2 regions of the Micromonospora sp. NPDC126480 genome follow, and region 2 is predicted to be linked to the other one. Evidence: riboswitches for the same ligand, from Rfam matches in the RefSeq annotation. Region 2 holds a riboswitch; the other holds the start of a gene.
What was found. A riboswitch is a leader RNA that binds a small molecule or an ion and turns the genes downstream of it on or off. The one in region 2 is predicted to bind thiamine pyrophosphate.

Region 1: it holds a riboswitch for thiamine pyrophosphate, as region 2 does, so the genes downstream of both, ABTW87_RS24735 (ECF transporter S component) here and thiE (thiamine phosphate synthase) in region 2, are expected to answer to the same signal.

What each region holds. Positions count from the first base shown of each region.
Region 1 covers NZ_JBEORU010000031.1:74,447-79,501, forward strand. The annotation lists gene ABTW87_RS24725 (energy-coupling factor transporter transmembrane component T family protein) at 1-72, opposite strand, end outside; gene ABTW87_RS24730 (ABC transporter ATP-binding protein) at 72-1,496, opposite strand; gene ABTW87_RS24735 (ECF transporter S component) at 1,647-2,237, opposite strand; TPP riboswitch at 2,311-2,416, opposite strand; gene ABTW87_RS24740 (alpha/beta fold hydrolase) at 2,541-3,362, shown strand; gene ABTW87_RS24745 (sugar isomerase domain-containing protein) at 3,434-4,183, shown strand; gene ABTW87_RS24750 (DUF6328 family protein) at 4,525-5,025, shown strand.
Region 2 covers NZ_JBEORU010000012.1:55,823-60,877, forward strand. The annotation lists gene ABTW87_RS13765 (ThuA domain-containing protein) at 1-1,939, opposite strand, end outside; TPP riboswitch at 2,213-2,322, shown strand; gene thiE (thiamine phosphate synthase) at 2,316-2,942, shown strand; gene thiO (glycine oxidase ThiO) at 2,936-4,081, shown strand; gene thiS (sulfur carrier protein ThiS) at 4,065-4,265, shown strand; gene ABTW87_RS13785 (thiazole synthase) at 4,262-5,041, shown strand; gene ABTW87_RS13790 (thiamine phosphate synthase) at 5,038-5,055, shown strand, end outside.

The sequences.
Region 1 (5,055 bases), on a different contig from region 2:
CGCGAGCTTCGCCACCGGGTTGCGCCTCGCCAACGGCGCGTCCGGGCGGGCCACCGGCTCCAGGCTGATCATCACGGGTGGGCCGGGCGTTCGAGTCGCACGTGACGGTCGGCGAGCGCCGCCACGAACTCCGCGTCGTGGGTCACCGTCACCAGTCCGTGCCCCGCGTCGCGCAGCCCGGCGAACAGGTCCACCAGCTCCAGCCAGGTCCGCCGGTCCTGGCCGAACGTGGGCTCGTCGCAGATGAGCAGGCGGGGCGCGGTGGCCAGGGCGGTCGCGACGCTCAGCCGCCGCGCCTCGCCGCCGGAGAGGGTGTACGGGTTGGCGCCGGCGAGCGCCGCCAGCCGCAGCCGGTCGAGCAGCGCGTCGACCGTGGCACGGACCTCGGACTCGGGCCGGCCGACGCGGCGCGGGCCCAGCGCCAGCTCGTCGTAGACCCTGCTCGTGACGAACTGGTGTTCCGGGTCCTGGAACACCGACCCGATCCGGCGGGCCAGCGCCGGGGCGCGCCAGCGGTGCGGGGGAGTGCGGGCGTCCCGGCCGGCCAGTTCACCGGTCGCGGCCACCCGGCCCGTTCCCGGTGCGAGCAGCCCGCCCAGCAGCAGGGCCAGGGTGGACTTCCCGGCGCCGTTGGGCCCGCCGACGGCGAGCGCCTCGCCGGCGCGTACGGTCAGGTCGACCGCGCCCAGCCGCGGCGGCAGGCCGAGCCCTTCGGCGGTGAGCAGCGCGTCGCCGGCCGGGGTGGTGGCCCGCCGGGGTGGCACCGGGCGGCCGGGCACCCAGACGCCGTCGGCCGCGAGCTCCTCGCCCTGGGTGGCGAAGACCGCCTCCGGTGTGCCGTCGGCCCGGACGCCGCCGCCCGGTTCCAGCACGACCACCCGGTCGACCAGCGGCAGCGCCTCGGCCACGCGGTGCTCGACGAGGATCAGCGTGGTGTCGGCGTCCAGCGACCGGACGATCGCGTCGCGGACCAGCGCCGCCCCGTCCGGGTCGAGGTTCGCGGTGGGCTCGTCGAGCAGCAGCAGGTTCGGCCGCAGGGCGAGAACCCCGGCGAGGGCGAGGCGCTGCTGCTCGCCGCCGGAGAGGGCCGCGGTGGGGCGGTCCCGGTGGTACGGGAAGCCGACCCGGCGCAGCGCCTCGTCCACCCGGGGCCAGATGTCCTCGGCGGGCACCCCGCGGTTCTCCAGCCCGAAGGCGACGTCGTCACCGGAGCGCGCCATCACCAGCTGGGTCTCCGGGTCCTGGAAGACCACACCGACCCGCTCCCGGCCCTTGTGCGGGTCGAGGCCGTCGATCTCGACGCTGCCCTCCTGGGCGCCGGAGTCCTCGGGCAGCAGCCCGGCCAGCGCGGCGAGCAGGGTGCTCTTCCCGGCGCCGGACGGCCCCAGCAGCAGCACCCGCTCCCCGTGCTCGATGCGCAGGTCGACCCCGCGCAGCGCCCAGCGCCGCCGGCCGGCGTGCCGCCACCCGAACCCCCGCAGCATGACCGCGCTCACCCCGCCACCCCGCCCCCGCGCCACCCCCCGCCCCCGCACCACCCTCCCGTCCCCGCACCACCCTCCCGTCCCGTTGATCAAGAGGTTTGGGGCAGGAAAGCCCTCGATCGTTGACGCAAACCTCTTGATCAACACGGCCGGGTGGGGGGGTCAGACGGCGGCGCGTTCGCGGCCGGCGGGGAAACGGTCCAGGGTGCCCGTCTCGGCCAGCGCCCGGGTCAGGTACCAGGCGCCCGCCCCGGCGATGACCATGGCGCTGACGACCGTCAGCAGGGCGTACGGGATCCGGTAGCTGACCAGCGCGTACTCGACGTTCCAGACGAAGAAGTCGAACAGCGCCGCGCCGAGGCCGGTCAGGGCGCCCGCGAGCAGCGCGGTGGGCAGCCGGAACGAGCGGTAGCGGAACGCCGCGAACGCCAGCTCGGCGCCGAGCCCCTGGATCAGGCCCTGGACGATGGTGATCCCGCCCCACTCGGAGCCCAGCAGTGCGGAGATCGTCGCGGCGACCGCCTCGCAGAACAGCGCCGCGCCGGGCTTGCGGATCACCAGGCCGCCGAGAACCGCCGGGACCAGCCAGACGCCGTACATGATCGCCTGCGCCGCCGGGAAGAAGGCGAACGCCGGGTCGACGGTCCGCCAGAGCAGGCCCCAGGCCCAGAAGATGACGCCGAAGGCGACGGCGATGACGGCGGCCACGATCACGTCGACCGTGCGCCATCGGGTGGTGGTTGGTTGAGTCATCGAATCCTCCCAGTCCTTGCTACGAACCAGGAGAAGACGCACGCCGCGCCCGGATCGGCCGGACGGCGGCGCGGCTGGAGGTCGACCGAACTCCCTGCGCTGGCATTACCCAGATCAGGTTCGAGGGTCTGCGGGCGGTGCCCGCACTCTCAGCGCTGTGCGCTCCCCTGTCGGATGTGAAGTTGTCCCACGACGCTAACACCCCGGAAGATCATCGGGCAAAGTGATCTCCGTGCAGGTCAGCGCGGGGACGGGCCGGAGTGGGGCGGGCGGCTTCCGCCCGGCCTGGATAGGCTGCCGATCATGCGGATCGACGCCCGGGGCCTCACGTTCGACGTACACGCTGGGCCGGAGGGCGGTCCCGCCGTGCTCCTGCTGCACGGGTTCCCGCAGCACAGCGGTGAGTGGGGCGACGTGACGCCGGCCCTGCACGCCGCCGGGCTGCGCACCTACGCACTCGACCAGCGCGGGTACTCACCCGGCGCCCGGCCGGCGGCGGTCGAGGCGTACCGGCTGGCGGAGCTGGTCGCCGACGCGGTCGCGGTGCTGGACGCCCTCGGCGTCGACGCGGCACACGTGGTCGGGCACGACTGGGGCGCGGTCGTCGGGTGGGCCCTGGCGGCGGGGCACCCCGACCGGGTACGCACGCTGACCGCGGTCTCCGTGCCGCACCCCGCCGCCATGGCGCACGCCCTCGCGAACGACCCCCAGCAGAAGGCGCGCTCGGCGTACATGCTGCTGTTCCGGCAGCCCGGCAAGGCGGAGACGGTGTTGCTGGCGCTGAAGGCCGCCGGGCTGCGCCGGATGCTGTCCGGAGTCGGCGACGCCGACCGGGTGGCTGCGTACGCCGAGCCGATGCGGGCGCCCGGCGCGCTCACCGCGGCGCTGAACTGGTACCGGGCGATGTCCCGGACCGACCTGGCGGCCGTCGGGCCGGTGGCGGTGCCGACGACGTACGTCTGGAGCGACCGGGACATCGCGATCGGCCGCACCGCCGCCGAGGCCTGCGCGGCCCAGGTGAGCGGCGACTACCGGTTCGTCGAACTGGCCGGGGTGAGCCACTGGATCCCCGACGCGGCCCCCGCGCCGCTGGCCGAGGCGATCCTGGTCCGAGCCGGCGGATAGCCGGGCCGGTGCCCGGTGAGGGGTCGGCATCCCCGGCCGAGACGAGAGAGGCAGGAATGGACGTAGAAGACGTGACCCCCGGAGCCGAGGACTTCCTGGCGGTCGTGACCGAGACGATGCGGCGCGTCGCGGCGAGCCAGCGGGAGGCGGTGGGCCGGGCCGCCGACCTGATCACCGAGGCGCTGCGCGCCGACGGGGTGGTGCACGCGTTCGGCACGGGGCACTCCGAGGCGCTGGCGATGGAGATCGCCGGCCGGGCCGGCGGCCTGGTGCCGACGAACCGGATCGCGCTGCGGGACCTCGTCCTGGTCGGCGGCGAGTCACCGGACGTACTCGGTCCCCGCCTGGAGCGGGAGCCGTCGGTGGCGCACCGGCTGTACGACCTCGCGCCGGTCCGCCCGCCGGACATCTTCGTGCTGGCCTCCAACTCCGGCGTCAACGGAGCGATTGTGGAGTTCGCCTCGCTGATCCGGGACCGGGGTCACCGGCTGATCGCCATCACCTCCGCCGACCACTCCGGACAGATGACCTCGCGCCACCCGTCCGGGCGCAAGCTCGCCGACTTCGCCGACGTGGTGCTCGACAACGGCGCCCCGTACGGCGACGCGACCCTGCCGTTGCCCGGTGGCGGCGCCGTCGGTGCGGTCTCGTCGATCACGGCGGCCCTGCTGGCCCAGCAGATCACGGTCGAGGTGGTGGCCCGACTGCTCGCCGCGGGGGAGCGTCCCCCGGTCTACCTGTCGGCGAACATCGCCGGCGGAGACGCCCACAACGACGAACTCGAGGCCCGGTACGCCGGCCGCATCCGCCGCGGCGCCTGAGGTGTAAGGAAGGGCCCCTTGTTAACGCCTCCGGTAGAGGAGGGGCCCCCTTTTAACACCCGGCGTACCGCCCGGCCGCAGGCGGGCGCGCGGCGGTGCGAGCGCGCGGCGGTGCGAGCGCGCGGCGGTGCGAGCGCACGGCGGTGCGGGCGCGCGGCGGTGCGAGCGCACGGCGGTGCGAGCGCACGGCGGGTGCGGGCGTGCGACGATGCGGGGGTGCGCCGCGGCGGCGGTGGGTCCGCGCGTGGTGTGAGCCGGTTTCGCGGAACGCCCGGTGGGGCATCAGCGATCCTGCCGGCGGGGTGGACCCTCCCGGGACTGGTTCGCACCGGAGGTAGCGCGTGTCGAAAGAGACCGAGAAGCAGCGCTGGCAGCGCAACTTCGCCGACCTGCTCCAGGAGCTGCGGGTCGCGCAGACGGGCGTGCAGATCCTCTTCGCCTTCCTGCTGACCCTGCCGTTCAGCGCCGGGTTCGAACGGACGACCCCCTTCCAGAAGGACGTCTACATCGTCGCGCTGCTGGCCGCGGCCTTCGCCACCGCGATGATCATCTCGCCGGTCGCCTTCCACCGGGCGCTGTTCCGGCAGGGACGGAAGCCGGAGCTGGTCCGGTTCGCGCACCGGATGGCCAGCGGCGGGCTCGCGTTCATGCTGGTGTCGATGGTCTCCGCGGTGCTGCTGGTCACCGACTTCGTTCTCGACCGGACGATCGCCTTCGTGCTCAGCGCGGTCGCGGGGCTGTGGTTCCTGATGCTCTGGGTCGCGCTGCCGTTCGCCCGCCGCAACTGGGGCGAGGACGATCTGGACGACGATGATGACAGCCCCACGTCGTACGGCAGTTGAACCGCGGCGAAACCGGTAAATCGATCTTCA
Region 2 (5,055 bases):
CGCCGAACATCGCCTTGCCGTCGTAGTACGCCGGCCACTTGCGGTCCGAGTCAAGGTCCGGGTCGTACCGGTAGACCGGGCCGCCCATCGGCGCGCCGCCGCCACCGATCTCCGGGTAGCGCGGGTCGCCGCCGTAGCCGTAGTCGACGGTGGCCGGGACGGCCGGCGGCAGGTCGGTCAGGCCGGTGTTGTTCGGCGAGTCGTTCACCGGGGCGGCGCAGTTGAACTTCGCCCCGCTCGGCCCGGACGGGAACTGGTAGTCGTTGTACGCCTCGTTGGTCCCGGTGCAGTACGGCCAGCCGTAGTTGCCGGGGGCGGCGACGATGTTCCACTCCACCAGGCCCTCGGGGCCGCGGTTCGGGTTGTCCGAGGCCGCGTCCGGCCCGTAGTCGGCGACGTAGAGGGTGTCGGTGGCGGGGTCGATGCCGATCCGGAACGGGTTGCGGAAGCCCATCGCGTAGATCTCCGGCCGGGTCTTCGCCGTCCCCGCCGGGAAGAGGTTGCCGTCCGGGACGGTGTACGTCCCGTCGTCCTCCGGGTGGATCCGGAGCACCTTGCCGCGCAGGTCGTTGGTGTTGCCGGAGGTGCGCTGCGCGTCGTAGTCGACCCGCCCCGGGCGCTCGTCGATGGGCGTGTACGCGTCGGAGGAGAACGGGTTGGTGTTGTCCCCGGTGGCCAGGTAGAGGTTGCCGGCGGAGTCGAAGGTCATGCTGCCGCCGGCGTGGCAGCAGGTGTTGCGCTGGGTGTCGACCCGCAGCACCTGCTTCTCGCTGGCCGGGTCGATCGTGTCGCCGGCCACGGTGAACCGGGACAGCAGGTTGCGGGCCACGCCGTCGTTCGGCGCGTAGTAGAGGTAGACCCACCCGTTGGTGGCGAAGTCCGGGTCGAGGCGGATGCCGATCAGGCCGTCCTCGTTGCCGGTGAAGACGTCGAGGTCGAGGGCGGTGACGGTGTTGCCGGTGTCCGGCTTGACGATCTGCACGCGACCGTCGCGCTCGATGTAGAAGACCCGGCCGTCGGGGGCGACGTCCAGCTCCATCGGGTTGCTGGTGTTGCTGTCCAGCGTCACCTTCTCGAAGCTCTCGGTCAGCGAGGCACCGCAGTCGGCGTCCTGCACACCGGCAGCGGTCCGGATGCCGCCGAGCAGGTGGGCGAGGAACTCCGGCTCGGCGTACGACTCGCGGGTGTGCCCGCCGCCGGTGTACCAGGCGCGGCCGCCGTCGAAGTCCTGACACCAGGCGATGGGGTGGTCGTGGCCCATCGCGCCCGCGCCGGGTGCGTAGCTGGTCTCGTCGAGGGTGGCCAGGACGTGCACGTCACCGCGCGGGTTGGACTGGTAGTTGTACCACTCGTCGAAGCGGGACCAGCGTTCCGGCAGGTCGGCCGTGGACGGGTGTGCCTGGTCCTCCACCTTGACCGTGGCCTGCTGGTTGGCCGGGTGGCTGGCGAAGTACGCGCCCACCAGGTCCCCGTACCAGGCCCAGCTGTACTCGGTGTCGGAGGCGGCGTGGACGCCGGCGTACCCGCCACCGGCCCGGATGTAGCGCTCGAACGCCGCCTGCTGGTCCGCGTTGAGCACGTCGCCGGTGGTGGAGAGCCAGACGACCGCCCGGTAGCGGGCGAGGTTCTCGTCGGTGAAGGCGGCACCGTCCTCGGTGGTGTCGACGTTGAAGCCGTTGTCGGCGCCGAGCTGCTGGATCGCGGCGATCCCGGTGGGGATGGAGTCGTGCCGGAAGCCGGCGGTCTTCGAGAAGACCAGGATCGAGAACGGCTCGTCTTCGGCGGCGGCCGGCGCGGGGGCCGCGGCGGGTGCGGCCTGGGCGGCGGGGACGGTCCGGGCGGCTTGGGCCGCGGGCGCTGCGACGAGAGCGGTCGCGGCGAGGCCGAGGGTGAGCAGGGCGGCGGTGAGGGGTACGTGGGCACGGCGCGGTTGGGACACTCGTGTCTCCTTTGTCCTGCTGGACAGGGGTCACGGGGGCCGGCTCGCCGAAGACCGTCCCAGGTGGAGCCGGTCCGAACGCCTTGCCGGGGCGCCCGTCCGGCATTTTGTCGACTCGCTGAACAAATTAGTCCCGTTACATCGATCCATGGCAAGTTCTCGATGGGTAACGTTTCGGCAACGGTCGGCGACATACCGCCCCGGACAGTGCAAAGCGTGCGGTCCCGGGTGCCGCGCCTTGGCAGCCCGGCGTATCTGTCGTACGGTGACACGCAAGTGACCCACGGGAGCCCGGTGGACCGGGCTGAGAGGGGGGCTGTGAGCCCCCGACCGTCGAACCTGATCCGGGTAATGCCGGCGCAGGGAGGAGTTTGCCGTGCCGTCCCTCGGGCGACTGCATCTCATCACCGACACCCGACCCGGGCGGGATCCGCTCGCCGTGGTCCGGGCCGCCCTGCCGGTGGCCCGCACCGAGCTGGTCGTACAGGTCCGGGTAACCGACGACGCGACCGACCGGGAGGCGTACGACCTGGCCCGCCGGGTGGTCGCGCTCTGCGCGCGGTACGGGGCGGCCTGCCTGGTGAACGACCGCCTGCACGTGGCCCTGGCCGTGGGTGCCGCCGGTGGGCACGTGGGCGCCGACGACCTGCCGGTCGGGGCGGCCCGCGCCGTGCTCGGCTCCACCGCCGTCCTGGGGGCCACCGCACGCGACCCGGGAGCCGCCGCCGAGGCGGTCGCCGCGGGGGCCAGCTACCTGGGGGTCGGGCCGTACCGGCCCACGTCGACGAAGGACGGGCTTCCAGCGGCGATCGGTGCCGACGGCGTCCGGGCGGTGGCCGGGGCGGTGGACGTCCCGGTGATCGCCATCGGGGGAGTGACGGCGGAGGACGTGCCCGCGTTGCGGGCCGCCGGCGCGTACGGGGTGGCGGTGGTCGGCGCGCTCTCCGGGGCCGCCGACCCCGCCCGCGCCGCCGCCGAGCTGCTCGGGGCGCTGTCGTGTTAACAAGGGACCCTTCCTCTACCGGAGGCGTTAAGAAGGGGCCCTTCCTTGCACCGGATGTGGCGGTGGTGGGGGCGGGGCCGATCGGGCTGGCCATTGCCTGGCGGTGCGCGGCACGGGGGCTGCGGGTCGTCGTGCACGACCCCGATCCCGGGTCGGGCGCCTCGCACGTCGCGGCCGGGATGCTCGCGCCGGTCGCCGAGGCGTACTTCGGTGAGCAGGAGCTGACCCGGCTGCTCACCGAGTCGGCCGCCCGCTGGCCGGCGTTCGCCGAAGAGCTGGCCGAGGCGTCCGGCGCCGACCTGGGGTACCGGACCGAGGGCACGCTCCTGGTCGGGCTCACCGCCGACGACCTCGCCGAGGCGCGCCGGCTGTGGGCGTACCAGCAGGGGCTCGGCCTGCCGGTGACCCCCTCGCGTCCCTCCGAGCTCCGCGACCGCGAGCCGGCGCTGGCGCCCCGCGTGCGCGGCGGCGCGGTCGCGGCCACCGACCACCAGGTGGACCCGCGGCGGCTCGTTCCCGCGCTGCGCGCCGCGGCCACCGCGGCCGGCGTCACGCTGCTGCCCACGCTCGTCGAGCGGCTGTCCGACGTGGACGCGGGCGTCACGGTGGTGGCGGCCGGCTGCGGTGCCGCCGCGTTGACCGGGATGCCGGTCCGCCCGGTGAAGGGCCAGGTGCTCCGGCTCCGCGCGCCCGGCGCCGGCGCGCCGTGCTTCCGGCACGTCATCCGGGGGTACGCGGACGGCGAGCACGTCTACCTCGTCCCCCGGGACAGCGGTGAGGTAGTCGTCGGGGCGACCGTCGAGGAGCGCACCGACCCCACGGTGACCGCCGGCGCCGTGCTGCGGCTGCTCCGGGCCGCCGTCGACCTGGTGCCCGAACTGGCCGAGTACGACCTGGTGGAGACGCTCGCCGGGATGCGCCCCGGCACCCCCGACAACGCGCCGATCCTCGGCCCGCTGCCCGGCCGGGCGGACGTGCTCGCCGCCACCGGGCACCACCGGCACGGGATCGTGCTCACCCCGCTCACCGCCGACCTGATCGCGGACCTGATCGTCACCGGGACGCCGGACCCGCTGCTGGCTCCCTTCGCACCGGACCGGTTCGCAGCCGAGGAGGACAGCCATGGACGTGACCGTTAACGGCGCCGGGCGGACCCTGGCCGACGGCTCGACCGTCGCCGACCTGGTCCGCGCGGTCACCCCGCAGGAGCGCGGCCTGGCCGTCGCCGTCAACGGCGAGGTGGTGCCGCGCGGCGGCTGGCCGGCGACCGTGCTGCGCGCCGGCGACCGGGTCGAGGTGCTCAGCGCAGCGCAGGGCGGGTGAGCACGGTGACCTTCGAGCTGGGCGGCGTGACGTTCACCTCGCGGCTGGTACTCGGCACCGGCGGGGCCGCCAACCTGCACGTCCTGGAGCAGGCCGTCCGGGCGTCCGGCACCGGGCTGATCACCCTTGCCCTGCGGCGCGTCGACACCACCCCGGGCGGCTCGGGGGGCCTGCTCGACCTGCTCGACCGCTGCGGGGTACGGCTGCTGCCCAACACCGCCGGTTGCTACACGGCGGGTGAGGCCGTGAAAGTGGCCCACCTCGCGCGGGAGGCGTTCGGCACCGACTGGGTGAAGCTTGAGGTGATCGGCGACGAGCGGACCCTGCTGCCGGACGGCGTCGAGCTGCTGCGCGCCGCGGAGGAACTGGTCGCCGACGGGTTCACCGTGCTGCCGTACACGTCGGACGACCCGGTCCTGGCGCGCCGGCTCGCGGACGTCGGCTGCGCGGCCGTGATGCCGGCCGGAGCACCGATCGGGTCCGGGTTGGGGGTGTCCAACCCGAACCACATCCGGCTCATCCGGCAGAGCGTGGACGTGCCGGTGATCCTGGACGCCGGGATCGGCACCGCCTCCGACGCGGCGCTCGCCATGGAGCTGGGCTGCGACGCGGTGCTGCTGGCAAGCGCGGTGACCCGGGCCGCCGACCCGGTGGCGATGGCCACCGCGATGCGGTACGCGGTCGAGGCGGGCCGGCTCGCGTACGGGGCCGGCCGGATCCCGCGCCGCTTCCACGCCCTCGCGTCCACCCCGGACGAGGGCAGGCCGGAGCTGTGACCGGCCGGGCAGCC